2 regions of the Streptomyces sp. NRRL S-920 genome follow, and region 1 is predicted to be linked to the other one. Evidence: riboswitches for the same ligand, from Rfam matches in the RefSeq annotation. Region 1 holds a riboswitch; the other holds the start of a gene.
The links. Region 1 has a riboswitch for glycine ahead of gcvP (aminomethyl-transferring glycine dehydrogenase). Riboswitches for the same ligand answer to the same signal wherever they lie in the genome.

Region 1 (14,223 bases):
ACCTAAGGCGTAGGCAGCCACCCCACCTTGCCCGCCAGCAGCGCGTACCCGACGAACGCCCCGATATCCAGCAGCGAGTGGGCCACGACCAGCGGCCCCACCCGCCCCCACCTGCGGTAGAGCAGAACGAACACCACACCCATCGCCACGTTCCCGAGGAAACCGCCGATGCCCTGATACAGGTGGTACGAGCCGCGCAACACCGAACCGCCCACCAGCGCGGCCATCGGCGTCCACCCCAACTGTCCGAGCCTGCGCAGCAGATAGCCGACGACGATCACTTCCTCAAGGACCGCGTTCTGCACCGCGGACAGCACGAGGACCGGGTACTTCCACCACACGTCGGGCAGCGCCTCCGGCACCACCGTGAGATTGAAGCCGAGCCCGCGGGCGGCGAGGTAGAAGGCGATCCCGGTGCTGCCGATCACCGCGGCGATCACCGTGCCGCGCCCCAGATCGAACCACGGGCGCGTCCGGTCGAAACCGATCGCCCGAAGGCCCGCCCCCTCCCTCAGCAGGAGGTGCGCGACGAGCGCGACCGGCACCAGCGCGCTCGCGATTCCGAACAGCTGCCACGCGAGATCAAGCCACGGCCGTCCCGGCGCCGCCGAGGCGTTCATCGTGGCCGCCTGGTCCTTGAGACCGCCCGGCCTGGTGACCGACCCGACAAAGCTGATCAGCGCGGACACGCCGCTCGCCCCGAGTGAGAGAGCCAGGACGAGCAACGTCTCGTCCCGCAGGGTCCGCCGCGATGACCCGTCTGCTGGAAAAGAACCGGCCATGGGCCCCGGCTCCGCTTGCACTGACGCCTCCAGTTGAGTAATCCCGCCTCATCCCCCCGCGCGCCCCGCTAGGGTCTCGAAAGAACTTACGAAAATCGTGCGCGACAGGCCGAGGGGGAAGGCCGCCGATCCCGGGCGTACCGCCCCTTCTTTCCTTGCTTCATCACTCAAGGAGGGGCACCACCGCCATGGGACGTCACAGCTTGCCCGATGAGCGCGGGACGGATGCGCCCGACCCCCGCCCTCGCGCCCGTGGCCGCACGGTCGCCCTCACCACGGCTCTTGTTCTCGTGGTCGCGGGCGGCGCGGCGGCAGCGGTCGGCGGCGGGATGCTCTCCTTCGGCGGTTCGTGCGAAGACGACGCCGTACGCCTGGACGTCGTCGCCGCGCCCGATGTGACGCCCGCGCTGCGCGCCGCCGCCGACCACGCCCGGAAGACAGAGGTCACCTCGGACGGCCACTGCATCGACGTACGCGTCACCGCGCGCGACTCGTACAAGGTGGCCGACGAACTCCGGGCCGGCAAGGGCGATCCGGAGTACGACGTGTGGGTCCCGGACTCGGACCTGTGGGTGCGGCGCGTCGGCCTCGGCATGGAGGAGACGAAGGTCTCCCCCGCGGGCAACATCGCCTCGTCACCTGTCGGCATCGCCGTGCTGCCGGCCGCCGCCAAGTCCCTGGGCTGGCCCAAGAAGACCTACGACTGGCCGCAGTTGGCCACCGCCACCCTGAAGGGCGACGAAGTGCGCCTGGGCGCCTCCGACCCGGCGCGCAGCGCGACGGGCCTGCTCGCCCTCGCCAAGCTCGGCGCGTCCGCGAAGAAGCAGGGCGGCGAGGAGGGCGACAGGCGGACAGCGGCCCTGGCCAAGGCCCTGTCCACGCGCACCACCGACACGGACGGCCGGCTCCTGGACACCCTCGCCCGCGACGGATCCGCCGCCGAACAGGGCGGGCCCCGCCGCAATGAGGCGCTGATCCTCTCCGAACAGGCGGCGTTCGCGCACAACGCCTCGGCGGGCCGGAAGAACAGCCTCGCCCTGTTCTACCCCAAGGACGGCTCGCCCCGGCTCGACTACCCGTACACGCTGGTCGCCGACGACGAGATGTCCACCGACACCGGCCGCGCGGCGCTGCGCTTCATGGCGATGTTCAGCGACGAGGTCGGCCGGAAGATCCTCGCGGAACGCGGTTTCAGAACCGATCCCGGCCGGCCCTCCGCCCGGCTCCTCACCGCCGCGGGCGCCCGCTCCCCGCAGCCGTACGCGCGCGAGGCGTCCGAGCCGCCCTCCGACAAGGAGATCCAGGAGATCCTCGGCATGTGGACGATCACGGTGCAGAGCGCCCGGCTCAGCACGGTCGTCGACGCGTCGCAGTCCATGAGCCAACTGGTCCCGGGCCGCGCCCAGTCCCGTATGGAGGTCACCAAGTCGTCCCTGGCGCGGGCCCTCGCGGGCTTCACGGACGCGGACGAGATCGGCCTGTGGGAGTTCGCCACCCGGCTCGACGGCGCGCGTGACTACCGCGAGCTGGAACCGACCGAACGGCTCGGCGAGCACAGGGGCGGTGCCACCCACCGCGACAGGCTGACGAAGGCCTTCAGGGGTCTGCAACCCGTGCCCGGCGGCGCCACCGGCCTGTACGACACCACGCTCGCCGCCTATAAGGAAGCCCGATCGACGTATGTGAGCGGCAAGTTCAACGCCCTCGTGATCCTGACCGACGGCGCGAACCAGGACCCGGCCGGCATCTCGCGCAGCTCCCTCATCGCGCAGTTGAAGGAGCTGTCCGACCCCGAGCGGCCGCTACCGGTCATCGCGATCGCCGTCGGCCCCGAGGCGGACAAGGACGAGGTCGAGCAGATCGCCGCGGCCACCGGCGGCTCCGGTCACCAGGTCGACGACCCGGCGCAGATCCACGCGGTCATCCTGGAGGCCATCATGAAGGCGGGCAGCAACCGGCCCTAATCTCTTGAGACGGTCCGCCGCGCCGCCCTCAGCCCATCGGCACCGCCGGTTCGCGCAGCCCCACCGGCCAGGTGTGCACCGGCTCACCCTCGTGCATCAGCTCGCAGTACCGCTTGGTGGTGGCGGCCAGCGCCGCCTCCCTGCCGAGCCCGCTCTCCAGGGCCCGGTGATACGTCGCCGCCTGCCACGACGCGCCGTTGACGCGCAGCCGACACCGCTCCTCGATCACCCCGAGATACAGGTCCCGGTCGGCGGGCTCCACACCCCACGCGTCGAGCCCGGCGGCCGCCAGCGGCAGAAGCTCATCGCGTACGAGGTCGACGGCCGGCACCTCGACGGTGCCGCCGAGCCTGCCGCGCCGCGGCCACCGCAGCCTGGCGTCGATGCCGTGGCGGCACGCGACGTCGAAGTTCTGGGCGGCGGCCTCGAAGGGCAGCCGGGTCCACACGGGCCTGGCCTCCTCGGCGAGCGCCCGCACCAGCCCGTAGTAGAACGCCACGTTGGCGATGACATCGGTGACGGTGGGGCCCGCGGGCAGCACGCGGTTCTCGACCCTCAGATGCGGGACGCCGTCGGCTATGCCGTACACCGGGCGGTTCCAGCGGTACACGGTGCCGTTGTGCAGGACGAGTTCGCCGAGCCGCGGCACCCCGCCCGCGTCGAGGACGCCCAGCGGGTCCTCGGCGTCCATCAGCGGCAGCAGCGCGGGGAAGTACCGCAGATTCTCCTCGAACAGCTCCAGCGGCCCGGTGATCCACCGCTCCCCGAACCAGGTCCGCGGCCGCACCCCCTGGGCCTGTAGCTCGGGCGGGCGCGTGTCGGTGGACTGGAGGAACAAGGGCGGCCGCGACTCGCGCCACAGCTCACGGCCGAACAGGAACGGCGCGTTGGCACCCACGGCGACCTGCGCCGCGGCGACGGCCTGGGCCGCGTTCCACACATCGGCGAACCGGCCCGGGGTGACCTGGAGGTGCAACTGCACGGAAGTACAGGCCGCTTCGGGCGCTATGGACGCCGATGTGCAGGTGAGCCGCTCGACGCCTTCGATGTCGAGCGCGAAATGCTCACCGCGCGCCGCCACGATCTGCTCGTTCAGAAGGGCGTAGCGGTCCACGTCGGAGAGGTTCGCGGAGACCAGATCGGCCCTGTTCAGCGTCGGCAGAATGCCGATCATGACGATGCCCGCGTCCAGCTCGCCCGCTTTCCTGTGGGCGTAGTTGAGCCCCGTACGTACTTCTTCGGCGAGCCCGTCGAGGACGCGTCCGCCGAGCCGGTGCGGGGCAATGTTCACTTCCAGGTTGAACATTCCGAGTTCCGTCTGGAAATCCCGGCTGGCGATGCGCTCGAGAACCTGCGCATTCAACATTCTCGGCAGCCCGTCGGGCCCGGCGAGATTCAGCTCGATCTCCATGCCCATCAGATTCCTCGGCCGATCGAACCGCTCCTCCTCCAACAGCCGCTCCAGCCCCGTGAGGCACGTCCGGAGCTTCCTGCGGTACTGGTTCCGATCGGACAGGTCGAACGCGCCCGCCACGACCTTCTCCCCCATCGGAGTGTCCCTCCTCGCATGGGCAGCCAAGGACCCGGCCGCTGTGTACGGGGGATGATGCCCAGGCAATGTGATCGATAACGCCCCGCGCGGGACCGCCGGGAAGTAGGCTCGTCGCGGAGGGCACGCGGCACATTCGCCGGGCATGCGGCACGGTGCAGATTCCCTTCCGAAGGGCCTGGTCAAAAGAGCCGACGGGAATCGGCCGACCGCTCACCTCGGGTAATACGAGGTCACAGAAGTACACCCGCTGAAAATCGGGATTAACCCCTCACGAGGACGTCCTGATAAGCCCTTGACCGTAATATCGACAGCGTCTAGAGGAAACACCGTTCGAACACGGCTCGTATAAACTCCGCAATCTAGGCAGAGAGTTGGCGCTCGCGGTCCCCCGGCCCCCGCCCCTCTGACCCAGAGCCTGACAGCGCCGTCACGCACCTGCCCCCGCTCCACCGTGCCTGTCGAACGAGAGAGGCGACCCACCATGCCGCTGCATGTCCTCCCGGCCCCCGCGCCCGCCCTGCGCAGCGTCCTCACGGCACTCGGTTCCCCCACCGCCGTACGTGAGGCCCGCACCCCGGCACTCCGTGCCGCCCAGGGTTCCGTCAGCCCCGAACTCCCGCTCCCCGTCCACGTGCTGGACCGCATCACCCCCGAAGGCACCTCCCCCACCCGCCTCGCGGGCTGGCGCTTCATGATGCGCTGCGGGGAGCGCGCCCTCGCCGCGGCCGACACGATACTCACCCCCGACGGCTGGGCCTTCTCGCACTTCTTCGAGGGCCCCTACATCGCCTCCACCGAACGGGCCCTGCGGCACGCCGAGGCCATGCCGATGCCCTGCCAGCCCCGGCTGCTCTCCGTCCCCGAGCTGTACATGCTCACCCTCTGGCTGCACCGCGACTGCACGGACGACGGCGCCGATGCCCCGCTCGCCGCCACCGACCTGCTCGTGCCCCTCGCCCCGGCCCCGCCCGGCATCGCGGCCCACCGCCCGCACCGCGTCGCCGAGTTGCTACCGGTCCTCACCCACCGCCTGACACCCGCGCCGCTGCTCGGCTCACCTGCCTGACGTCACCACGCCCCTCTCGTCGCACGTGCCCCGCCGCCCCTGGCCGCGGGGCACGGCGCTGCCCTCCCCCATGTGGGCTAGCCCACTTGGGCCACCCCGAACCACCCGAAGAGACAACGGAGTTGGGCTGAACCGTCCGGGCGGGTGATACGTCATTAAGCAATAGGAACCGCTGCCGCAAAATCCCTGCGGATTGACGCCCGTAGGGCAACACTGGGAGCGGACCGACTACAAACGGGGGGGCGGTCATGAACACCGCATCGAGCCGCAGGACAGACGTCACAGCCACTTCATCGCAGCGAAAGAACCCTTCCATGTGCCAGCACCAACCACCGTGCCCGACAGCCGACTCCGCCGACCGGGAAGCCGCGCTCCTCATGGCGAGCCACCCGGAGCAGGGCTGGAGCCTGCTGTGCAACGGCGTCCTGCTCTTCGAGGACACCGGTGAGCTGCTGCCGGACGGCCAGATCATCGCCCCGCACCGACCGCTGGGCACCGACCAGATCATGACGGCCGCCTGATCATCACCGGCACACGCGCACGGACGCACCACCAGCACATCCGCACCACTCGCACCACTCGCACGACCCGCATAACCCGCACGACCCGCACGACCCGCTCAGCAAACGAACGAGGGGCCGGCCCGGAGAGAACTCTCCGAACCGGCCCCGACGCATGCCCGTGGCTCACGGGCGCCGCCGTCAGTCCTCGTAAGCATCCAGCGGGGGGCACGAGCAGACCAGGTTCCGGTCGCCGTACGCCTGGTCGATGCGGCGGACCGGCGGCCAGTACTTGTCCGCCGCGGCGACACCGGCCGGGAAGACGGCCTCCTCGCGGCTGTAACCGTGCTCCCACTCACCGCCCAGCGCGGCCGCGGTGTGCGGCGCGTTCCGCAGCGGGTTGTCGTCGGCGGCCCACTCGCCGGAACCGACCTTCTCGATCTCCTGACGGATGGCGATCATCGCGTCGCAGAACCGGTCGATCTCGACCAGGTCCTCACTCTCCGTCGGCTCGATCATCAGCGTCCCCGCCACCGGGAACGACATGGTCGGCGCGTGGAAGCCGTAGTCGATGAGCCGCTTGGCGATGTCGTCGACACTGACGCCCGTCGCCTTGCTGATCGGCCGCAGATCGATGATGCACTCGTGCGCGACGAGCCCCGCCGGACCGGTGTAGAGCACCGGGTAGTGCGGCTCCAGGCGCTTGGCGATGTAGTTGGCGGAGAGCACCGCGACCTGCGTGGCCCGCTTGAGACCCTCGCCGCCCATCAGACGTACGTACGACCACGAGATCGGCAGGATGCCCGCGGAACCCCACGGCGCGGCGGAGATCGGACCCACTCCGGTCGCGGGGCCCGCGGCGGGCTGCAACGGGTGGTTGGGCAGGTAGGGCGCGAGGTGCTCGCGCACTCCGACCGGGCCGACGCCGGGACCGCCGCCGCCGTGCGGGATGCAGAAGGTCTTGTGCAGGTTCAGGTGCGAGACGTCGCCGCCGAAGTGCCCCGGCTTGGCGAGCCCCACCAGGGCGTTGAGGTTGGCCCCATCCACGTACACCTGGCCGCCGGCCTCGTGCACCGACGCGCAGATGTCGGCGACGTGCTCCTCGAAGACACCGTGCGTCGAGGGGTACGTGATCATGAGCACCGCCAGCTCCTCGCGGTGCTTCTCGATCTTGGCGCGCAGGTCCTCTATGTCGATCTCGCCGTCGTCGGCGGTCTTCACGACGACAACCTTCATGCCGGCCATGACGGCACTCGCCGCGTTCGTACCGTGCGCGGAGGACGGAATGAGGCAGACGGTGCGCTGCTCGTCGCCGTTGGCGCGGTGGTACCCGCGTACGGCGAGCAGTCCGGCCAGCTCGCCCTGCGATCCGGCGTTGGGCTGGAGGGAGACCTTGTCGTATCCGGTGACCTCGGCCAGCCGCTCCTCCAGCTCCCTAATGAGGGTGAGGTACCCCTGCGCCTGCCGGGCGGGCGCGAAGGGGTGCAGCTGCCCGAACTCGGGCCAGGTGACCGGCTCCATCTCGGTGGTCGCGTTGAGCTTCATGGTGCAGGAGCCCAGCGGGATCATGCCGCGGTCGAGCGCGTAGTCACGGTCGGCCAGCTTGCGCAGGTAGCGCAGCATCGAGGTCTCGGAGCGGTACTGGTGGAAGACCGGGTGCGTGAGGTAGTCGTCCGTGCGCAGCAGGTCCGCGGGCAGCGTGTCCGAGACGGCGGCGTCGAGCGCGTCGACGTCGGCCTCGACGCCGAAGGCGCCCCACACGGCGGTCAGCTGCTGGCGCGTGGTGGTCTCGTCGCAGGCGAGCGAGACGTGGTCGGCGTCGATCAGGTGGATGTTGACGCCGCCTTCGCGGGCGGCCGCGACGAACTCCTCGGCCTTGCCGGGCACGCGCACGGTCAGCGTGTCGAAGTACGCGCCGTGGACGACCTCGACGCCACCGGCCGTGAGGCCCGCGGCGAGCAGCGTCGCGTACCGGTGGGTGCGTCGCGCGATGGACTTGAGCCCGTCGGGGCCGTGGTAGACGGCGTACATACCGGCCATGACGGCCAGCAGCACCTGAGCGGTACAGATGTTGCTGGTGGCCTTCTCGCGGCGGATGTGCTGCTCGCGGGTCTGCAACGCCAGTCGGTACGCCTTGTTGCCGTCGGCGTCGACGGAGACGCCGACGAGGCGCCCGGGCAGGCTGCGCGCGAACTTCTCACGGACCGCCATGTAGCCGGCGTGCGGACCGCCGAAGCCCATGGGCACGCCGAAGCGCTGTGTCGTGCCGACCGCGATGTCCGCGCCCAGCTCACCGGGCGAGGTGAGCAGCGTCAGGGCGAGCAGGTCGGCGGCGACGGTGACGACGGCGCCCAGCTCATGGGCCTGGTCGATGACCGGCTTGATGTCGCGTACGGCACCGGAGGCGCCGGGGTACTGCACCAGCACGCCCACGACACCGCGCTCGGCGACCTCGGCCGGGATGCCCTCGCCGAGGTCGGCGACGACGATCTCGACGCCCGTCGGCTCGGCGCGGGTCTGGATGACGGCGATGGTCTGCGGCAGGGCGTCGGCGTCGACGACGAAGACGCCGTCCTTGACCTTGCCCATGCGCCGCGAGAGCGCCATGGCCTCGGCGGCGGCGGTGCCCTCGTCGAGCAGCGAAGCCCCGGAGGTGGGCAGTCCGGTCAGCTCGGCGACCATGGTCTGGAAGTTCAGCAGCGCCTCGAGCCGCCCCTGGGAGATCTCGGGCTGGTACGGCGTGTACGCGGTGTACCAGGCGGGGTTCTCCATCACGTTCCGCAGGATGACCGGCGGGGTGAAGGTCCCGTAGTACCCGAGGCCGATCATGGAGTCGAGGACCTGGTTGCGGTCCGCGAGGGAGCGCAGTTCGGCGAGGACCTCGGCCTCGCTGCGCGCGCCGGGCAGGTTCAGCGCCTCGGCGTTCTTGATCACATCCGGCACCGCGGCGGACGTCAGCTCGTCCAGCGAGCCGTACCCGACCTGGGCGAGCATCTTGGCCCGCGCTTCCGCATCGGGCCCGATGTGCCGCTGCTCGAAGGGAATGCCCTGTTCGAGTTCGGAGAGCGGGATGCGATTGGTGGCAGTCATTGCGGAGGCCTCCTGGTCTGCGCGACCTACGAGGGGTACCACGGCGCGGGTACCCGGACGGCCTCCCCCTCTGTCATCTCAACCTGAGAGCTTCACCGGGGTACGCCCGCGAAGGCGCCGTCCCGGCTTTCACCGTCGGTGAGGAAGGGTTTCGAACGTGCCCGCCCGTACGCCCGCCCTGCTTTCCAGAGTGACCTCATCCGTGCGGTACGGGTGCCTGAGAGATTCCGGGGAGGATTTGCTCCTTCGGCGCCTCCGGAATCGTGACCCGGAGAGCTCTCCCGCACGGGGTCAGCAGCCAGTCGTCAGCCTACCAGCGAGGACCACGGGCGTTCCCTCGAGTGGCCGCCTGCCCCGAAGTGCTCTTACGTAGTGAGTACGAGCGGACAAAGATGAGTTATGCCCACATCCGAGACCCCGCGACCAGCTGGAGGGCCCGTGCAGACCGATATCGATCCGCGCAACCTGATCGGCCGCAAGGCGTTCGACCGGAACGGGGCCAAGATCGGCACGATCGACGAGATCTACATCGACGACGCCACCGGCGCACCGGAGTGGGCGGCCATACGGACCGGCCTGTTCAGCCGCGACGCCTTCGTCCCGCTCGAACCGAGCGAACTGGTCGACGACGGCACTCTCCACATCCCCTTCGAGCGCGCCCTGATCAAGGAGGCCCCCGACTTCGGCGTGGGCCGCCATCTGTCTCCCGCCCAGGAGCTCCAGCTCTACCACCACTACGGCCTGGACACCACGCTCCCGCAGCCTCCACCCCCCGACCACGACTTCGGCAACCTGGCGGACCGAGACCCCACCTGACCCACGCCCCCGCCCCACCCCACAGCAAACCCCGGATCGCTCACCCGGTCCCGCACCCGACACACCCCACAGCAAACCCCGGGCCCCTCGCCTCGGCCCCACACCCGACACACCCCCACCGCACCCAGCCGAGCAGTCCCCGCAAGCCCGGCCCGTCATCCCCTAAAGCCACCCGGCACATGCCACCTCCGCCCCTCAGGCACGGCGAACTCCGCCCCCTCAGGCACGGCGAACTCCGCCCCCTCAGCCGCGGCGAAACACCCACCACCGCCCCCAGCCGCCGCGGGCGGTCGCGTGGCTGCTGCCGACCGCGTCAACCACCCCCATGCCCTCGCGCTCAGCCCGGCCGACCCTCTGCACAGCCGCCCAGCGGCACCCGCCCGCCCGCCAGAACCGCACGGCCGGCACGGGCCGGCCCCAGCCGCCAAGGCGCCCCTCAGCTCACCTCCCCCACCCCGGCCCCCGCCGCCGCCTCACTCCGCGTCCCCACCCCCACGAGCGGCAACGGCTCCGCGGGCGCCAGCTTCGGGTCATCCGTCCTGAACGTCCGTACGCGCCCCGGCTCCGACCCCGGCGTCTCGAACCGCACCGTCACCCGGCCCAGGCCGCTCCCCTGCACCCAGCCGTGCCCGTACTCGGCATGGCGGACATCGGTCCCGGCGGCCCACCTCCGCTCCACGGGCACCACCGGCTCCTCGGCCCGCGAGACGGCCTCCGGCTCCCCGGGCCCAGCCTCCCCGGGCGCGGGGACATCCTCCTCGCCCCCCGTCTCCCCCTCCGCCGCCTCGGCCTGCGCCTGGGCGAAGAGGTCCTCCTGCGTGTAGTCGGCGAGCCCCGAAACACCCACTCCGAGCAGCCGCACGCCTCCCGTGGTGTCCACCGACTCCAGCAGTCGCGCCGCGGCCTCCCGCACCACTGCGGGATCGTCCGTGGGCCCCCGCAGCGTCTCGGACCGCGTCAGCGTCGAGAAGTCGAACCGCCGCACCTTCAGCACGATGGTCCGCCCGGAGTGCCCCGCCGCACGCAACCGCTGCACGCACCGGTCGGCGAGCCGCGCGACCTCCGCCCTGACCCGCACCCGGTCGTGGATGTCCACGTCGTACGTGTCCTCGACGCTGACCGACTTGCTCTCCCGCTCGGCGACGACGGGCCGCTCATCCAGCGCCAGCGCCATCGCGTACAGCGATCCTCCGTGCGCCTTGCCCAGCAGCCGTATCAGCTCGTCCTGCCCGGCCTCCGCGATCTCCTCGACCGTGGTGATCCCGGCCCGCCGCAAATGATCGCCGGTGGCCGGCCCCACCCCGGGCAACGTCCGCACCGACATCGGCCCCAGCAGCGCCCGCTCCGTCCCCGGCGCTATCAGCCTGAGCCCATCCGGCTTGGCCTCCTCCGAGGCGATCTTCGCCAGCATCTTGGACGCGGCGAGCCCCACCGACCCGGTCAGCCCCGTCACCGCCCTGATGTCCGCCCGCAGCCGCTCCCCCACCGCCCTGGCCGACGCCTCGTCATCGGCGACGCCGCCCGCCTCCAGGTCCACGAAGGCCTCGTCCAGGCTCAGCGGCTCCACCAGCGGCGACAGCTCCCGCAGCAGGCCCATCACCTGCTCGCTGATCTCGCGGTAGAGCCCGAAGCGCGGCACGAGGTACGCGGCGTTCGGCGCGAGCCGCCGGGCCTGCCCCATCGGCATCGCGGAGTGCACACCGAACCGCCGCGCCTCATACGAAGCAGTGGCCACGACCCCTCGGGGCCCGAGGCCGCCCACCACGACGGCCTTCCCGCGCAGACTCGGCTTCGCGGCCTGCTCGGCGGACGCGTAGAAGGCATCCATGTCCAGATGCAGAATCGTCGGCGCGCTTCTCACATCTCCGATGCTGCCCTACGCCACTGACAATGCCCCGCCGACGCCGCTCTTGCGGGAGTCGGGCCGCTCAGGACCTCAGGACGGCACGCGGACTCAGACCGCTCTGTTGCGCCGCCTGGCGAGTTCGTCACCGGGGTTGTTCCCGATGAGCGTCTCCCCGGTGTCGATCCGCTCCCCGTGCAGCTGGGACAGCGCGGCCTCGACATCACGCCACACCACGCCCACGGCGATCCCGAAGATCCCCTGGCCGCCTTGGAGCAGCTCGTGGACCTCGCCGGGCGAGGTGCACTCGTAGACCGTCGCCCCGTCGCTCATCAGCGTCATCCGCTCAAGATCACAGAATCCGCGCTCCCGCAGATGCTGGACTGTCGTACGGATGTTCTGAAGCGATACCCCGGTGTCGAGGAACCTCTTGACGACCTTCAGGACGACGACGTCACGGAAGCTGTAGAGCCGCTGGGTCCCCGAGCCCCCGGCGGCGCGCACACTGGGCTCGACCAGACCCGTCCGGGCCCAGTAGTCGAGCTGTCGGTACGTGATGCCCGCGGCCGCGCACGCGGTCGGCCCGCGGTACCCGATCTGCTCGGAATTCTCGAACGTCGCGTCCCCGCTCCCCTGGACCGCCATCGGTTTCGGAGAGTGATCGGCCGCGCTGCTGTGAAGCGGGTACGGACCGCCCACCGCCGTACCGTCGCCGCTGCTTCTCACGCCGACCTCCGTCCTTGACCTGCCTTCACGACGGTAGGCAGTCACCAGGGGCTCGTCAACGATCGCCACACTCGCCACGCCGAGTGATAATCACCCTGAGAGTGGTTTCGCGCACCTCGCCACGGGGAAAGGCTAGTCGAATGGTCAGATTCGAGCCCCCGGAGAAGGCTCACTGGCTGTTGGTGCCGAAGTCCTCGGGCGAGATCTGGTCGAGGAACTCGCGGAACTTCTCCACCTCGTCCTCCTGCTCGTCCGGGATCGCGATGCCGGCGTCGTCCAGGACACCGTCACTTCCATAGATCGGCGTCCCGGTACGCAACGCCAGCGCTATGGCGTCGGACGGCCGCGCGCTCACCTCCACACCACTGGCGAAGACCAGTTCGGCGTAGAAGACGCCTTCACGGAGGTCCGTGATGCGCACTTCCGAGAGCTCCTGGCCCACGGCCTCCAGCACGTCCTTGAACAGGTCGTGGGTCAGCGGCCGTGCGGGTGCCATGCCCTGCTGCGCGAAGGCGATGGCAGTCGCCTCACCTGGTCCGATCCAGATGGGGAGGTACCGGTCGCCTCCCACTTCACGCAGGAGCACGATCGGCTGGTTGGAGGGCATTTCGACCCGGACACCTACGACGTCGAGCTCGTTCACACAGCAACCCTAGGACGTGGCTGGCAGGTTTGGGTAGTCGGGCACCCGCCGAGTACCAGCCAGTAAGACCCCGAGTGCCCTGCGGGTCCCACTGATTCAGGGCGGTCTTTCCCCTGAATCAGGGCACTCTGACGCCGAGAGCGGTCTGCACGAGGGCCGAATGCAGCTTCCCCGTGAGGCCCGCCAGTTCTTTGGTACGGGCCTCCGCATGGGCCCTGGTCTGCGGATTGCGGTGCCGCCGCAGAGGCGCCACGACCTGGTCGACGAGCCCCGCCTCCCGGTCGGCGGCGGCCTTCATGGCCCGCAGATGGCGTGGCTCGATACCGAACCGGCCGAGTTCGACGACGAGCGAGGCGACCGTGACGGCCTCCGCGTCGTAACCGCCGTCCGGCAGCCGCGCGACAAGGCCGTACGTCTCCCATTCGTCGAGCTGCCGCTCATCGATCTCGGCGACGGCCAGCAGCTCCTCACGGCCCACACGGGCGGCCGTAGGCTCCTCGGCCGCGTCCGGGCCCTCGGCGCCGCCGCCGTCCCGCTGGCGCCCCAGAGAGGGCAGCGAAGGCCTCTCGCCGCGCTCCAGCGCCTCCAGGTGCTCCCTGATGACCTTGAGCGGTAGATAGTGGTCGCGCTGCATCCTCAGGACGTGCGCGAGCCGCTCGACGTCCTCCGGGCTGAACTTCCGATAGCCGGACGGGGTGCGCTGCGGCTCGACGAGGCCCTCGGCCTCCAGGAAACGAATCTTGGAGATCGTGACCTCGGGAAACTCATCGCGCAGCGCGTTCAGCACGGCGCCGATGCTCATCAGCCGATGATCCGCGGAGGCGGTGCCGGTCCCGGCACCGCCCCTCGGTGTTTGAAGCATGGACCTTCCTGACAGGTCAGATGCCGACGCTTCGCTGGCTCGCGTAGAAGACCAGTCGGTACTTACCGATCTGCACCTCGTCGCCGTTCGACAGCGCGACGGAGTCGATGCGCTCCCGGTTGACGTACGTGCCGTTGAGGCTGCCCACGTCGGCGACGGTGAACGAACCGTCCTGGAGGCGACGGAACTCCACGTGGCGACGCGACACCGTCACGTCGTCCAGGAAGATGTCGCTCTGCGGGTGACGCCCCGCCGTGGTCAGCTCGCCGTCGAGCAGGAAACGACTGCCCGAGTTCGGCCCGCGACGCACCACGAGGAGCGCCGAGCCCAGCGGCAGCGCGTCGACGGCGGCCTGCGCCTCCGGAGAGAGCGCGGGGGA
Region 2 (14,223 bases), on a different contig from region 1:
CGCCCCGCATCGCCATCTTCGCGGCGGTCACGGCCTTCACGGCCGCCATGCCGTTGCGCTCGATGCACGGGATCTGGACGAGGCCGCCGACCGGGTCGCAGGTCAGGCCGAGGTTGTGCTCCATGCCGATCTCGGCGGCGTTCTCGACCTTCTCCGGGGAGCCGCCGAGGACCTCGGCGAGCGCGCCCGCCGCCATCGAGCAGGCGGAACCGACCTCGCCCTGGCAGCCGACCTCGGCACCGGAGATCGAGGCGTTCTCCTTGAAGAGCATGCCGATCGCGCCCGCGGCCAGCAGGAAGCGGACCACGCCGTCCTCGTCGGCCCCGGGGATGAAGTTCATGTAGTAGTGCAGGACGGCGGGGATGATGCCCGCGGCGCCGTTCGTCGGGGCGGTCACCACGCGTCCGCCCGCGGCGTTCTCCTCGTTGACGGCCATGGCGTAGAGGGTGATCCACTCCATCGCGCGGGCCTGCGGGTCGCCCTCGGCGCGCAGCTGCCTGGCCGAGTTGGCGGCACGGCGGCGCACCTTGAGACCGCCCGGCAGGATGCCCTCGCGGGACATGCCGCGGGAGACGCACGCCTGCATGACCCGCCAGATGTCGAGGAGGCCCTCGCGGATCTCCTCCTCCGTGCGCCAGGCCTTCTCGTTCTCCAGCATCAGCGCGGAGATGGACAGGCCGGTCTCCTTGGCGAGCCGCAGCAGCTCGTCACCGGTGCGGAAGGGGTACTTCAACACCGTGTCGTCCGGCACGATCGGGTTCTCGCCCTCCGCGCCCTCTTGATTAAGCACGGTCTCGTCGACGACGAAGCCGCCGCCCACGGAGTAGTACGTCTTCTCCAGGACGAGGGCGCCCTCACGGTCGTACGCGAAGATCGTCATGCCGTTGGCGTGGTACGGCAGGGCCTTGCGGCGGTGCAGGACCAGGTCCTCGTCGAAGTCGAAGGCGATCTCGTGCGCGCCGAGGAGGTTGAGGCGTCCGCTGCTCCTGATCTCCTCGACACGGCCGTCGGCGCTCTCCACGTCCACCGTGCGGGGCGACTCGCCCTCCAGGCCGAGCAGGACGGCCTTCGGGGTGCCGTGGCCGTGGCCGGTCGCGCCGAGCGAGCCGTACAGCTCGGCCCGTATCGCGGTGGTGTGGGCCAGGAGGCCCTCGTTCTTGAGGCGGCTCGCGAACATGCGGGCGGCCCGCATCGGGCCGACCGTGTGGGAGCTGGACGGGCCGATGCCGATCGAGAACAGGTCGAAGACCGAGATGGCCACGGAAGACTCCAATGGTGGTTGGTAGACGCCGTCGTCTGCCGGGATGGTGCAGAAAGCAGCGGGGTGGTGCGGAAAGCAGGGCGTGAGCCGGGGCATGAGCCGGGGCACCGCACTCACTGTGTTCACTTCCAGTGTGCGCGGTGCCCCGAAGTTTCGTACGAGGAAAAGCGTACGAAAATGCTACAGGTTGGGGTACAGGGGGTGCTTGGCCGCCAGGGCCGAGACCCGCGCCTTGAGGGCGTCGGCGTCGAAGTCGGGCTTGAGGGCCTCGGCGATGACGTCGGCGACCTCCCGGAAGTCCTCCGCCTGGAAGCCGCGCGTGGCGAGCGCCGGGGTGCCGATCCGCAGGCCCGAGGTGACCATCGGGGGACGCGGGTCGTTCGGGATGGCGTTGCGGTTGACCGTGATGCCGACCTCGTGGAGGCGGTCCTCGGCCTGCTGCCCGTCCAGCTCGCTGTTGCGCAGGTCCACCAGGACCAGGTGCACGTCCGTGCCGCCGGACAGGACGTCGACGCCGACGGCCTTGGCGTCCTCCTGTACCAGGCGCTCGGCCAGGATGCGGGCGCCGTCCAGGGTGCGCTGCTGGCGCTCCTTGAACTCCTCGCTCGCGGCGACCTTGAACGAGACGGCCTTGGCGGCGATCACGTGTTCGAGCGGGCCGCCCTGGAAGCCGGGGAAGACCGCGGAGTTCAGCTTCTTCGCGAAGTCCTTGTTGCGGGCCAGGATGATGCCGCCGCGCGGACCGCCCAGCGTCTTGTGCGTGGTGGAGGTCACCACGTCCGCGAACGGCACCGGGTTGGGGTGCAGCCCGGCGGCGACCAGACCGGCGAAGTGCGCCATGTCGACCCACAGGTAGGCGCCGACCTCGTCGGCGATCCGGCGGAACTCCGCGAAGTCCAGCCGGCGCGGGTAGGCGGACCAGCCCGCGATGATCACCTTCGGGCTGTTCTCCTTGGCGAGGCGCTCGACCTCGGCCATGTCGACCAGACCGGCCTCGTCCACGTGGTACGGAACCACGTTGAACTGCTTGCCGGAGAAGTTCAGGCGCATGCCGTGGGTGAGGTGGCCGCCGTGCGCCAGGTCCAGGCCGAGGATCGTGTCGCCGGGCTGGGCGATCGCGAAGAGGGCCGCCTGGTTGGCGGAGGCGCCGGAGTGCGGCTGGACGTTGGCGTACTCGGCGCCGAACAGCTCCTTGACGCGGTCGATCGCGATCTGCTCGGCGACGTCGACGTGCTCGCAGCCGCCGTAGTAGCGGCGGCCGGGGTAGCCCTCGGCGTACTTGTTGGTGAGGACGGTGCCCTGGGCCTCCATGACGGCCACCGGAGCGAAGTTCTCCGAGGCGATCATTTCCAGGGTCGACTGCTGGCGGTGCAGCTCGGCGTCGACGGCGGCGGCGACGTCCGGGTCCAGCTCGTGGAGAGGGGTGTTCAGAAGCGACATCGGGGAGATCCTTAGCTGCCGGAGAACTCGGTGTACTCGTCCGCGGAGAGCAGGTCCTTCGGCTCCTCCGTGGTCCGGACCTTGAAGAGCCAACCGCCCTCGAACGGCGCGGAGTTCACCAGCGAGGGGTCTTCCACGACGTCCTGGTTGGCCTCGACGACCTCGCCGGTCACCGGGGAGTAGAGGTCGCTGACCGACTTGGTCGACTCCAGCTCACCGCAGGTCTCGCCCGCGGTCACGGTGTCACCGACCTCCGGAAGCTGCACGAAGACGACGTCGCCGAGCGCGTTGGCCGCGTGCTCGGTGATGCCGATCGTCGACACGCCCTCCTCGGCGGCCGACAGCCACTCGTGCTCCTTGCTGTAACGCAGCTGCTGGGGGTTGCTCATGACCTGAATTCTCCTGTACGCGGGTGGGTGCTGCGGAACGGGGAAGATGTGCGGGCAGTCACTTCTGGCGCTTGTAGAACGGCAGCGCCACGACCTCGTAGGGCTCGTGGGTACCGCGGATGTCCACGCCGACGCCGGGCGTGCCCGGGGCCGAGTGCTCCGCGTCGACGTACGCCATCGCGATCGGCTTGCCCAGCGTCGGGGACGGGGCACCCGAGGTGACCTCGCCGATGACCTTGCCGTCCGCGACCACCGAGAAGCCCGCGCGCGGGACGCGGCGGCCCGCGGCGATCAGGCCGACGAGCTTGCGCGGCGGGGCGGACTCGGCGCGCTCGGCGGCGGCCGCGAGCGCCGCGCGCCCCACGAACGTCTCGGAGCGCGACGTCTTCTCGAACTTCACGACCCGCCCGAGCCCCGCGTCGAACGGCGTCAGGTCGGCGGTCAGCTCGTGCCCGTACAGCGGCATGCCCGCCTCCAAACGCAGCGTGTCGCGGCAGGAGAGGCCCGCGGGGACCAGGCCGACCGGCGTGCCCGCCTCCATCAGCGCGCCCCACAGCTTCTCCGCGTCACCGGGGGCGACGAACAGTTCGAAGCCGTCCTCGCCGGTGTAGCCCGTGCGGGCGATCAGCGCGGGGACGCCCGCGACGGTGCCGGGCAGGCCCGCGTAGTACTTCAGGTTGTCCAGGTCGGCGTCCGTGAGGGACTTCAGGATGCCGGGGGACTCGGGGCCCTGGACGGCGAGCAGCGCGTAGGCGTCGCGGTCGTCGCGGACCGCCACGTCGAAGCTCTCGGCGCGGGCGGTGAGCGCGTCGAGCACGACCTGGGCGTTGGAGGCGTTGGCGACGACCATGTACTCGGGGGCCTCGGGCTCGCCGAGCCGGTAGACGATCAGGTCGTCCAGGATGCCGCCGTCCTCGGCGACGATCATCGTGTAGCGGGCGCGGCCGACGCCGATGGAGCCGATGTTGCCGACCAGCGCGAAGTTCAGGAAGTCCGCGGCCGCCGGGCCGGTGACGGTGATCTCGCCCATGTGGGAGAGGTCGAAGAGACCGGCCTTGGTGCGCACGGCGTTGTGCTCGTCGCGCTCGCTGCCGTACCGCAGCGGCATGTCCCAGCCCGCGAAGTCGGTCATGGTCGCGCCTAGCGACCGATGGACGGCGTCGAGGGCGGTCAGACGGGGGGCAGTGCTCATGAAGGGAACTCCCAGGGCATGACGGGCGAGGTCGATCCTCCCCATCTGTCATCGGAACCTGAGAGGTTCGCCGCGACCACTCGGCCTGCGAGGGTCATGGCTTGCACCTTGGGTGGAGCCGACGGCTGCCGGCCCGCTTTTCAGATGTGCCTCGCCCGCGCGGTACGGGGCCTGAGAGATTCAAGGGAGGGACTTGCTCCTTCGGCGCCCCGGAGCGTCGTACGACGCCTGCCGGGAACTCTCCCGCGCGGATTCAAACGGCCGGTATGGAGTTGGCGCGCACATCATTGCACGCGAGGTGGACGAGGGGGACTCATGGTCGAGTAATCCCCTTGTGCCGCATTACCTTCTCTTTACACTTGCCGGGGAAAGCAGTACGTGACCGCTATGGGGAGGCAGATCACGGTGCGCAGCAGGACGAGTGTGTACGCCACGACCACGGGGGTGGCGCTGCCCAAGCAGGCCGCCGCCCCGCTCGGGGAGGACTGCGGCCGGCTCCCCGTGGCCGTCGTCCGGGATCTGCGCCACCGGGCCGGGCACAGCCCCCACCGGCTCTCCTTCGACGAGGGCGACCTGGTCGTCGTCTCCGGGCTGCCCGGCGGCGGAAAGTCCACGCTGATGCGGCAGGCCGTCACAGGCCCCCGCATCGACTCCCAGGACACCCGCGACCGCTGGGCCCGCCGCATGCCGCGCCTGCTGCCGTACGCGCTCTACCGCCCCCTGGTCCGCCTCGCGCACTACGCGGCGCTGCGCCGCGTCCTGCGGTCCGGCGCCGGCGCCGTCGTGCACGACTGCGGCACCCAGCCCTGGGTGCGCCGCTGGCTCGCCCGCGAGGCCGCGCGGCGCGGCAGGACCCTGCACCTGCTCCTGCTCGACGTCCCCGCGGACACCGCCCTCGCCGGCCAGCGCGAGCGCGGCCGCGGCGTCTCCCGGTACGCCTTCGCGCGCCACCGCAGAACCGTCGGGCGGCTGGTCGGCGCCGCCGAGCGCGGCCGTCTGCCGCGCGGCTGCGGCTCGGCGGTGCTCCTCGACCGCGCGGCGGCGCAGGTCCTGCGGGGGATCGCCTTCGACCGCTGAGGACGCCCGACGCTAGGGTTTCGGCCGCAGGCAGCCGCGAACCGCGGGCAGCGGTCGTGAGCAGGGGTTGGACAGCGCGAGCAGGGGTTGGACAGATGGACTTTCCGGCGCAGGCACACGCCCATCCGTACGACGGATGGCCGGGCAATGAACTCGAAGAGGTCCTCGCGGCCTCCCTCGGTGCCCCCGCGTCGGCGGGCGCACGGATCGTGGAGGTCCTCGGCCGCAGCCGGATATGGATCCCGCTGCCGAACGGCGGTGGCCCCGACAGCGGCACCCTCGACCTGCCCACCCTGGAGATCGACGGCCAGGCGTACGTCCCCGTCTTCACCTCCGAACAGCAGTTCCGCCAGGCGCTCGGCGATGCGGCCGACCGCATGGGACACACGGTCGCGCCCGCCGTCGAGTTCGCCCGCGGCCTGCCCCCGCAGCTGGGCCTGGCCCTGAACCCCGACGGCACGGTCGGCGCCCCGCTGCCGCCCCCCGCGGTCGCCGAGCTGTGCCGGGCCGGGCGCACCCCGCTGGACGGGCCCACCACCGGCGGTCGCGTACGCCTCTTCGAGCCGGACTGGCAGGAGGACCCCGTGGACTTCCTCGCCGCGGCCGGCCGGGAGTTCGAGGCGGCCGGCGTCGTGCTCACGGCGCGCCGCTGCCTGGCCGCCATCGAGACGGACGACCCGACCCTCTTCGTCGGTGTCGAACTGTCCTCCTGGGAGGGCACCGCCCGCGACCTGCCGATGGAGGCCCTGGGCCGCGCCCTCGGCCAGGTCCCCGTGCCGTGGCCGGTGAACCTCGTCCTGCTCGACGTGGCGCAGGACCCGGTGGCCGACTGGCTGCGCGCGACGGTGCGGCCGTTCTACCACCGGATCGCCGCTTAAGCTGGTTCCATTCCTTGGGCCCAGTCGCTGGGCCCGTTCGCTGGGCCCGGTCCCCGGGCCCATTCCTCGGGTCCGTTGAGTTCGTCACGAAGGGGCGGTTACGGGTGAGTGCGTCGGGCACGGCCGCGGCCGGACAGGTGGAGCAGGTGCTGCGCCAGGTGACGCCGGGGCGTTACGACGCGTACGAGGCGCTCCTGCGCGCGCTCGCCGCCGACCAGGTGTGGATGCTGCTCTGGCACGGCCAGGCCGGCTCCCCCGACGCCCAGTACGGGAACATGGAGATCGAGGGCCTCGGCTACGCCCCCTGCGTGACCTCCGCCCAGGAACTGTCCGCGAGCGGCTGGAACCGCAGCTACGAAGTGGTGCGCGGCGTCGACGTCGCCCGCACCCTCTACCCCGACCACTACGGCCTGTGGCTGAATCCGCACGCCCCCGGCGGCGGCGTCGGCATCCCCTGGCTCGATCTGCGCCGCATCTCCACCGGCCTCGACCTGCTGCCCGCCGGGCCCCTCAGGCTCACCGAGCCGAGCATCGAGATCCCCCAGTTCTACGCCCTGTTGACGCAGAACGCGCACCGCACCCCCGCGGTCCGCTCGCTGCGCCGCGCCTGGGTGCAGCCCGCCCTCGGCGCGCCCTATCTGGCCATCGGCCTCGATGTGTACGACACGTCGCCGCCGTCGGTCGACGCGGTGCGGGCGATGATGCAGCAATCCATCGCGGCCGTCCCGGAGGGGCTGCCCGTCTCGACCGTCGCGATGTCCGACGACTACGACCCGGTCGCCATGTGGCTGCGGGCCAACGCCCGGCCGTTCTACGACCGCGACGCCCAGGCGGCCCCCGCCCCGGCGGGCGGGTACGGCTACCCCGCGCAGTACTGATCAGCGCGAACGGACGCGATGTCCGTTCTGATGCCGGTGGGGCCCTATGGGCTCCCGTGAAGCCTTGCACCCCAACTGCCCCGTGTTCGACCATCGTTCACCCGCGTCCGCATAACGGAACACCTCGATCAGCATCACGTTTGCGCATCCATTCCCCGTCAAGTCTGGTAACAGATCGCGACGTGGATGAAGACTCCCGCTCCAGGGGCCTTCGCCCCCTGCGTACGACGGACTGATCACGTCGCTACAGCGGCAAGTGCGGGCCGGTCACCACCGGTTGAGAGGGGTCCCTGCCACGATGACGGCACCATTGCATGACACACCTGCGGACGCGGACCCGACCGAGGACGTCGCCCCCGCAGCTGGTGCAGGGGTGAAGAAGGTCGAGGGCCGGTCCCTCAAGCAGATCGCCTGGAACCGGCTGAAGCAGGACAAGGTCGCCCTCGCCGGCGCCTTCGTCGTGCTGTTCCTCGTCCTGGTCGCCGTCTTCGCGCCCTTGATCGTGAGCCTGCTCGGCCACCCGCCCAACGACTTCCACCAGGAAGAGCTGGACGAGCTGACCAACCTCCCCAAGGGCGCGCTCGGCGGTATCAGCAGCGACTTCCTCCTCGGCGTGGAGCCCAACAAGGGCCGCGACATCTTCAGCCGGATCGTCTACGGGGCGCGCATCTCGCTGCTCGTGGCGTTCCTCGCGGCCGTGGTCGCCGTCGCGCTCGGCACGCTCTTCGGCATCATGGCGGGCTACTTCGGCGGCTGGGTCGACGCGCTGATCAGCCGTGTGATGGACGTGCTGCTGTCGTTCCCGCAGCTGCTCTTCATCATCTCCCTGGTCTCGGTCCTGCCGGACGATCTGCTCGGCCTCACCGGCAGCGGCGTCCGCGTCGGCATCCTCGTCCTGGTCATCGGCTTCTTCGGCTGGCCCTACGTCGGCCGGATCGTCCGCGGCCAGACGCTCTCGCTGCGGGAACGCGAGTACGTGGAAGCGGCCCGCAGCCTCGGCGGCGGAAAGCGCCACATCCTCTTCCGGGAACTGCTGCCCAACCTGGTCGCCCCGATCACCGTCTACGCGACGCTGATGATCCCGACCAACATCCTCACGGAGGCGGCCCTGAGCTTCCTCGGCGCCGGTGTGAAGCCGCCGACGGCCTCCTGGGGAGGCATGCTGCGCGACGCGCTCGAAACCTACGAGCACGACCCGATGTTCATGGTCGTCCCGGGTGTGACGATCTTCATCACCGTTCTGGCCTTCAACCTCTTCGGCGACGGGCTGCGTGACGCGCTCGACCCGAAGGGGACGCGCTAGAAACCCCCAACCGGCTCGCCCCTGCCGCATGTCAGGTGGCTCCACCCCATGGTTCTCCGGCAGCTCAAGGCCAGGGACCGCGAATCTCGGAGGTTACGAGAAAATGCCCACAGTTTCCTCGAAACGACGGCTCACCAGCGGTGCGGCCCTCGTCGTCGCGGCACTGGTGACCACCACGGCGTGCGGCGGCGGTGACGGTGACGGTGACTCGGAGGGTGCCGGCTACAACGCGGCGCTGAACAAGGTCGCCAACCCCTCGAAGAAGAAGGGGGGCACGCTGAAGATGGTCGGCAAGCAGGACCTCGACTCGGCCGACCCCCAGCGCGCCTACTACGGCATGTCCTGGGACTTCATGCGCTTCTACACCCGGCAGCTGGTGTCCTACGACACCAAGCCGGGCAAGGCGGGCACGAAGCTGGTCCCCGACCTCGCCACGTCCACCGCGAAGATCTCGGACGACGGCAAGACCTACACGTACAAGCTGCGGGATGGCCTGACCTGGGAGGACGGCTCCACGCTGACCTCCAAGGACATCAAGTACGGCATCGAGCGCGCGTGGGCGAAGGACACCATCACCGGTGGCCCGGGCTACATCAGGCAGGCGCTCGACCCGGACTCCAAGTACAAGGGTCCGTACAAGGACAAGGGCGGCCTGAAGGCGATCCAGACGCCCGACGACAAGACCATCATCTTCAAACTGCCCAAGCGCAACGGTGACTTCGAGCAGTTCCTCGCCATGCCGACCGGTTCGCCGGTGAAGCAGGCCAAGGACACCAAGGCGAAGTACACCGCGCGGCCGTTCTCCGCGGGCCCGTACAAGTTCCAGACGTACAAGTCCGGCAAGAAGATCGTGCTCGTCCGCAACGACAAGTGGAAGAAGTCCTCGGACCCGATCCGCGCGGCGCTGCCCGACAAGATCGACGTCACGATCTCCGCCAACCTGGAGGAGAACGACAAGAGGCTGATGGCGGGCGACTACGACGTCGACCTCAACGGCACGGGCATGACCCAGTCCGGTCGCGTCACCGCGTTCTCGAAGCACAAGGGCAACGTCGACAACATGCACACGTCCTTCGTGCGCTACGTCGCCCTGATCCACACCGCGAAGCCCTTCGACAACGTGCACTGCCGCAAGGCGGTCTTCTACGGCACGGACTTCGTGGGCCTCCAGCGGACCCGCGGCGGCAAGCTCGCGGCCGGTGACATCGCCAACAGCACCTTCCCCGTGGCGATCCCCGGTCACAGCGACTACGACCCGTACGGGGTGCTGGCGCGCAAGGGCAAGCCGGACGCCGCCAAGGCCAAGGAAGAGCTGAAGAAGTGCGGCAAGCCGAACGGCTTCAAGGCCAAGCTCACCGCCCGCAACAACAACCCGGGTGAGGTCGACGCCGCCGAGGCGCTCCAGGAGCAGCTGTTGAAGGTGGGCATCGACGTCAGCGTCGAGTCCCTGGACGGCGCCGACTCCGCCAGCATCACCGGCTCGCCCTCCGTCGTGAGGAAGCGCGGCTACAGCATGCAGATGAGCGGCTGGGGCCCGGACTTCCCCTCCGGCCAGGGATACGCGCAGCCGCTGTTCGACAGCCGTTACCTGATCGACAACGGCAACTACAACGAGTCGCAGATCAAGGACAAGAAGGTCGACGCGCTCTTCGACAAGGCGATCGCCGAGACCGACCCGGCCAAGGCCGGCGAGATCTACAAGCAGCTCGACAAGCGGATCCTCGACAACGCCGACTGGATGCCCTTCCTCTACGAGAAGAACATCACCTGGCGCGGGTCGCGGCTGACCAACGCCTACATGAACGACGCCTACAACGGCCGGTACGACTACGTCTCGCTCGGTGTCGTCAAGTAACCGACCCCGCATGACCCGTAGTTGACCGCCCCACCGCCGCCGAATCCCGCCAGTCCGAAGGGCAGGTGATGGCCCCGGGCGGTGGCCGGGACCCCTCACGAGGGGGTGCCGGCCACCGCCGGGCCGCGCACAGTGCTTGCTTATCTCATCCGGCGCCTGATCGCCGTCATCATCATGGTGCTGGTCGTACTGCTCGCGACCTTCACCATCTTCTTCATGCTGCCCAAGTGGGCGGGACAGGACATCGCCGTCCTCTTCGCCGGCAAGGCATCGGGTGCCGAGCAGCTCGAGGGCATCCGCGTCAAACTCGGTCTGGACGACCCGCTGCTCGTCCAGTTCTGGGACTTCATCAAGGGCATCCCGATGGGCCGTGACTACGTCAACGGAAGTGACGTCACGCACTGCCCCGCCCCCTGCTTCGGCTACTCGTTCCGTACCGAGGCGCCGGTCTGGGACACCCTCAAGGACGCCCTGCCCGTCACCGGCGCGCTCGCCGCCGGAGCCTGCGTGCTGTGGCTGGCCGGCGGTGTCATCACCGGTGTGATCTCCGCCCTGCGCCGCGGCACCATCTGGGACCGGGCCGCGATGACCACCGCGCTCGCCGGTGTCTCGCTGCCCGTCTTCTTCACCGGCATGATCGCGATGGGCGTCTTCGTCCACGAGCTGGGCTGGGTGAACATCGCCGACAGCCTCAGCACCGACGACTCGATCGACGTCTGGTTCCAGACGCTGATCCTGCCGTGGATCGTGCTCGCGTTCCTCAACGCCGCCATGTACGCCCGCCTCACGCGCGCCACGATGCTGGAGGTCCTCGGCGAGGACTACATCCGCACCGCGCGCGCCAAGGGCCTCGGCGAGGGCGTCGTCATCCGCAAGCACGCGCTGCGCTCCGCGATGACGCCGATCCTCACCGTCTTCGGCCTCGACCTCGGCGTCCTGATGGGCGGCGCGGTGCTCACCGAGTCCACCTTCAACCTGCCGGGTCTTGGCCTGGAGGCGGTCAAGGCCATCAGCACCAAGGACTTGCCCGTCATCCTCGGCGTCACCCTGTGTGCGGCGCTCGCGATCGCCGTGGCCAACCTCGTCGTCGACCTCCTGTACGCCGTCATCGACCCGCGAGTGAGGCTGGGATGACCGAACTGTCCAAGAGCGGAGCCGCGGTGGGCGAGCCCGTCACCGACTCGCCCGCTCCCTCCGCCTTCCTCGAGGTGCGCGACCTCAAGGTGCACTTCCCGACCGACGACGGCCTGGTCAGGTCCGTCGACGGGCTCAGCTTCCAGTTGGAGAAGGGCAAGACCCTCGGCATCGTGGGCGAGTCGGGCTCCGGCAAGTCGGTCACCTCGCTCGGCATCCTCGGCCTGCACACCGCCGGGCAGTACGGCCGCCGCAGGCCGCGGATCTCCGGTGAGATCTGGCTCAACGGCCAGGAGCTGCTGAGCGCCGACCCCGACGTGGTGCGCAAGCTGCGCGGCCGCGAGATGGCGATGATCTTCCAGGATCCGCTCTCCGCGCTGCACCCGTACTACTCCATCGGCAAGCAGATCACCGAGGCGTACCGGGTCCACAACGACGTCGACAAGAAGACCGCCCGCAAGCGCGCGATCGAGATGCTCGACCGGGTGGGCATCCCCCAGCCGGACAAGCGTGTCGACGCCTACCCGCACGAGTTCTCCGGCGGCATGCGCCAGCGCGCGATGATCGCCATGGCGCTCGTCAACAACCCCGAGCTGCTCATCGCGGACGAGCCGACCACCGCCCTGGACGTCACCGTCCAGGCGCAGATCCTCGACCTGATCCGGGATCTACAGAAGGAGTTCGGCTCCGCGGTCATCATGATCACGCACGATCTGGGTGTGGTCGCCGAGATGGCGGACGAGCTGCTGGTCATGTACGGCGGCCGGTGCGTCGAGCGCGGCACGGCCGAGAAGGTCTTCTACGAGCCCCAGCACCCCTACACCTGGGGCCTGTTGGGCTCGATGCCGCGCATCGACCGCGAGGAGACCGAGCGGCTCATCCCGGTCAAGGGCTCCCCGCCCAGCCTGATCAACCTGCCGAGCGGCTGCGCCTTCAACCCGCGCTGCCCCTACGCGGACATCCCCAAGGATCAGATCACCCGCCGCGAGCGCCCCGATCTGCGCGAGGTGGCCGCCGGGCACTACTCCGCCTGCCACATGCCGCAGGAAGAGCGCACCCGGATCTGGACCGAAGAGATTGCGCCGAAGCTGTGAAAGACGATGCGAAAGACCCGAAGGACACGGCGGAGGGCCAGGAGATGACGATCCCGGCGCGGACCCCGGCGCAGACCAAGGGCGCGACCGAGCCGCTGCTCAAGGTCGACGGCCTGGTGAAGCACTTCCCCATCAAGAAGGGGCTGCTCCAGCGCCAGGTCGCGGCGGTGCAGGCGGTCGACGGCCTGACCTTCGACGTACGCCCCGGTGAGACGCTCGGCGTGGTCGGCGAGTCCGGCTGCGGCAAGTCGACGATGGGCCGGCTCATCACCCGGCTGCTCGAACCGTCCAGCGGTCGCGTCGAGTTCGAGGGTACGGACATCACGCATCTGAACACCGCCAAGATGCGCCCGCTCCGCCGCGACGTGCAGATGATCTTCCAGGATCCGTACTCGTCGCTGAACCCCCGGCACACCATCGGCACGATCGTGGGCGCGCCCTTCAAGCTCCAGGGCGTCAAGCCCGAGGGCGGCGTGAAGAAGACCGTGCAGGAGATGCTGGAGCGCGTCGGCCTCAACCCCGAGCACTACAACCGCTATCCGCACGAATTCTCCGGCGGTCAGCGCCAGCGCATCGGCATCGCGCGTGCGCTGGCCCTGCGGCCCAAGCTCGTGGTGGCGGACGAGCCGGTCTCGGCCCTGGACGTCTCCATCCAGGCCCAGGTGGTCAACCTCCTGGACGACCTCCAGGACGAGCTGGGTCTCACGTACGTGATCATCGCGCACGACCTGTCGGTCATCCGGCACGTCTCGGACCGCATCGCGGTGATGTACCTCGGCAAGATCGTGGAACTGGCGGACCGCAAGGACCTCTACTCCACGCCGATGCACCCGTACACCAAGGCGCTGCTCTCCGCCGTGCCGGTGCCCGACCCCAGGCGGCGCGGCGCCAAGAGCGAGCGGATCCTGCTCCGCGGCGACGTCCCCTCGCCGATCGATCCGCCGAGCGGCTGCCGCTTCCACACGCGGTGCTGGAAGGCGACGGCGGTCTGCACGACGAAGGAGCCGCCGCTGATCCCGCTCGCCTCGGGCCACCAGGTGGCGTGCCACCACCCCGAGAGCGCGGAGGACCAGGCGCCCGAGGACACCGAGCTGCTGTCGGCCGCCAGGGACGCGATCGAGGTGGTGACGGTGGTCGCCAAGGCGGAGGAGACGGCGGCGGCGGAATCGGCCGCGCCGGCGAAATCGGCCGCGCCGGCGAAATCGGCCGAGGCAGCGGAATCGGCCGAGGCGGCCGCGCCGGCCGAGGCGGCCCCGGAGAAGCAGTCCTCCGACAAGCCCGCTTCTCCAGAGAAGTAGCGAGCCCGCCAATGGGAGGACGCGAGCACACCGCGTCCTCCCATTGCCGTGTCCCCGGCGGCCCTACGGGACAGAAGCACACAGAAACCCCAGCTCGGCGCCGCCGACGCGCACCGGAGGCGAGGGCGGCCAAGAGCCCGTCCCGCCGCGGGTAAGAATGGCGCGTGCTCCAGGACCTGTTCACACCCTCCGTCCAGCACGCGCTGGACATCGTGGGGATCTTCGTCTTCGCGATCTCCGGCGCGCTGCTCGCCGTGCGCAAGAACTTCGACGTCTTCGGCATCGCCGTCCTCGCCGAGGTCACGGCGCTGGGCGGAGGGCTCTTCCGCGACCTGGTCATCGGAGCGGTGCCCCCGGCCGCCTTCACCGACCTCGGCTACTTCATCACCCCGCTCGTCGCGGCCGCGCTGGTCTTCTTCCTCCA

Region 2: linked by a shared signal. The riboswitch ahead of gcvT (glycine cleavage system aminomethyltransferase GcvT) and the one ahead of gcvP (aminomethyl-transferring glycine dehydrogenase) in region 1 are both predicted to bind glycine.

The regions. Positions count from the first base shown of each region.
Region 1 covers NZ_JODF01000088.1:1,309-15,531, forward strand. Annotated here, with positions in the region: gene IG54_RS0134870 (CPBP family intramembrane glutamic endopeptidase) at 3-803, opposite strand; gene IG54_RS0134875 (substrate-binding and VWA domain-containing protein) at 971-2,746, shown strand; gene IG54_RS0134880 (glutamate--cysteine ligase) at 2,775-4,295, opposite strand; gene IG54_RS0134885 (hypothetical protein) at 4,780-5,364, shown strand; gene IG54_RS0134890 (DUF5999 family protein) at 5,679-5,885, shown strand; gene gcvP (aminomethyl-transferring glycine dehydrogenase) at 6,066-8,954, opposite strand; glycine riboswitch at 9,150-9,248, opposite strand; gene IG54_RS0134900 (PRC-barrel domain-containing protein) at 9,393-9,770, shown strand; gene IG54_RS0134910 (DNA polymerase IV) at 10,207-11,631, opposite strand; gene IG54_RS38700 (MerR family transcriptional regulator) at 11,725-12,339, opposite strand; gene IG54_RS0134920 (bifunctional nuclease family protein) at 12,509-12,982, opposite strand; gene IG54_RS0134925 (MerR family transcriptional regulator) at 13,101-13,844, opposite strand; gene IG54_RS40955 (FHA domain-containing protein) at 13,861-14,223, opposite strand, start outside.
Region 2 covers NZ_JODF01000024.1:1,696-15,918, forward strand. Annotated here, with positions in the region: gene IG54_RS0118745 (L-serine ammonia-lyase) at 1-1,261, opposite strand, end outside; gene glyA (serine hydroxymethyltransferase) at 1,442-2,701, opposite strand; gene gcvH (glycine cleavage system protein GcvH) at 2,713-3,090, opposite strand; gene gcvT (glycine cleavage system aminomethyltransferase GcvT) at 3,149-4,282, opposite strand; glycine riboswitch at 4,433-4,538, opposite strand; gene IG54_RS0118765 (AAA family ATPase) at 4,670-5,359, shown strand; gene IG54_RS0118770 (enhanced serine sensitivity protein SseB) at 5,455-6,237, shown strand; gene IG54_RS0118775 (enhanced serine sensitivity protein SseB C-terminal domain-containing protein) at 6,342-7,115, shown strand; gene IG54_RS0118780 (ABC transporter permease) at 7,414-8,418, shown strand; gene IG54_RS0118785 (ABC transporter substrate-binding protein) at 8,522-10,273, shown strand; gene IG54_RS0118790 (ABC transporter permease) at 10,406-11,407, shown strand; gene IG54_RS0118795 (ABC transporter ATP-binding protein) at 11,404-12,501, shown strand; gene IG54_RS0118800 (ABC transporter ATP-binding protein) at 12,546-13,799, shown strand; gene IG54_RS0118805 (trimeric intracellular cation channel family protein) at 13,964-14,223, shown strand, end outside.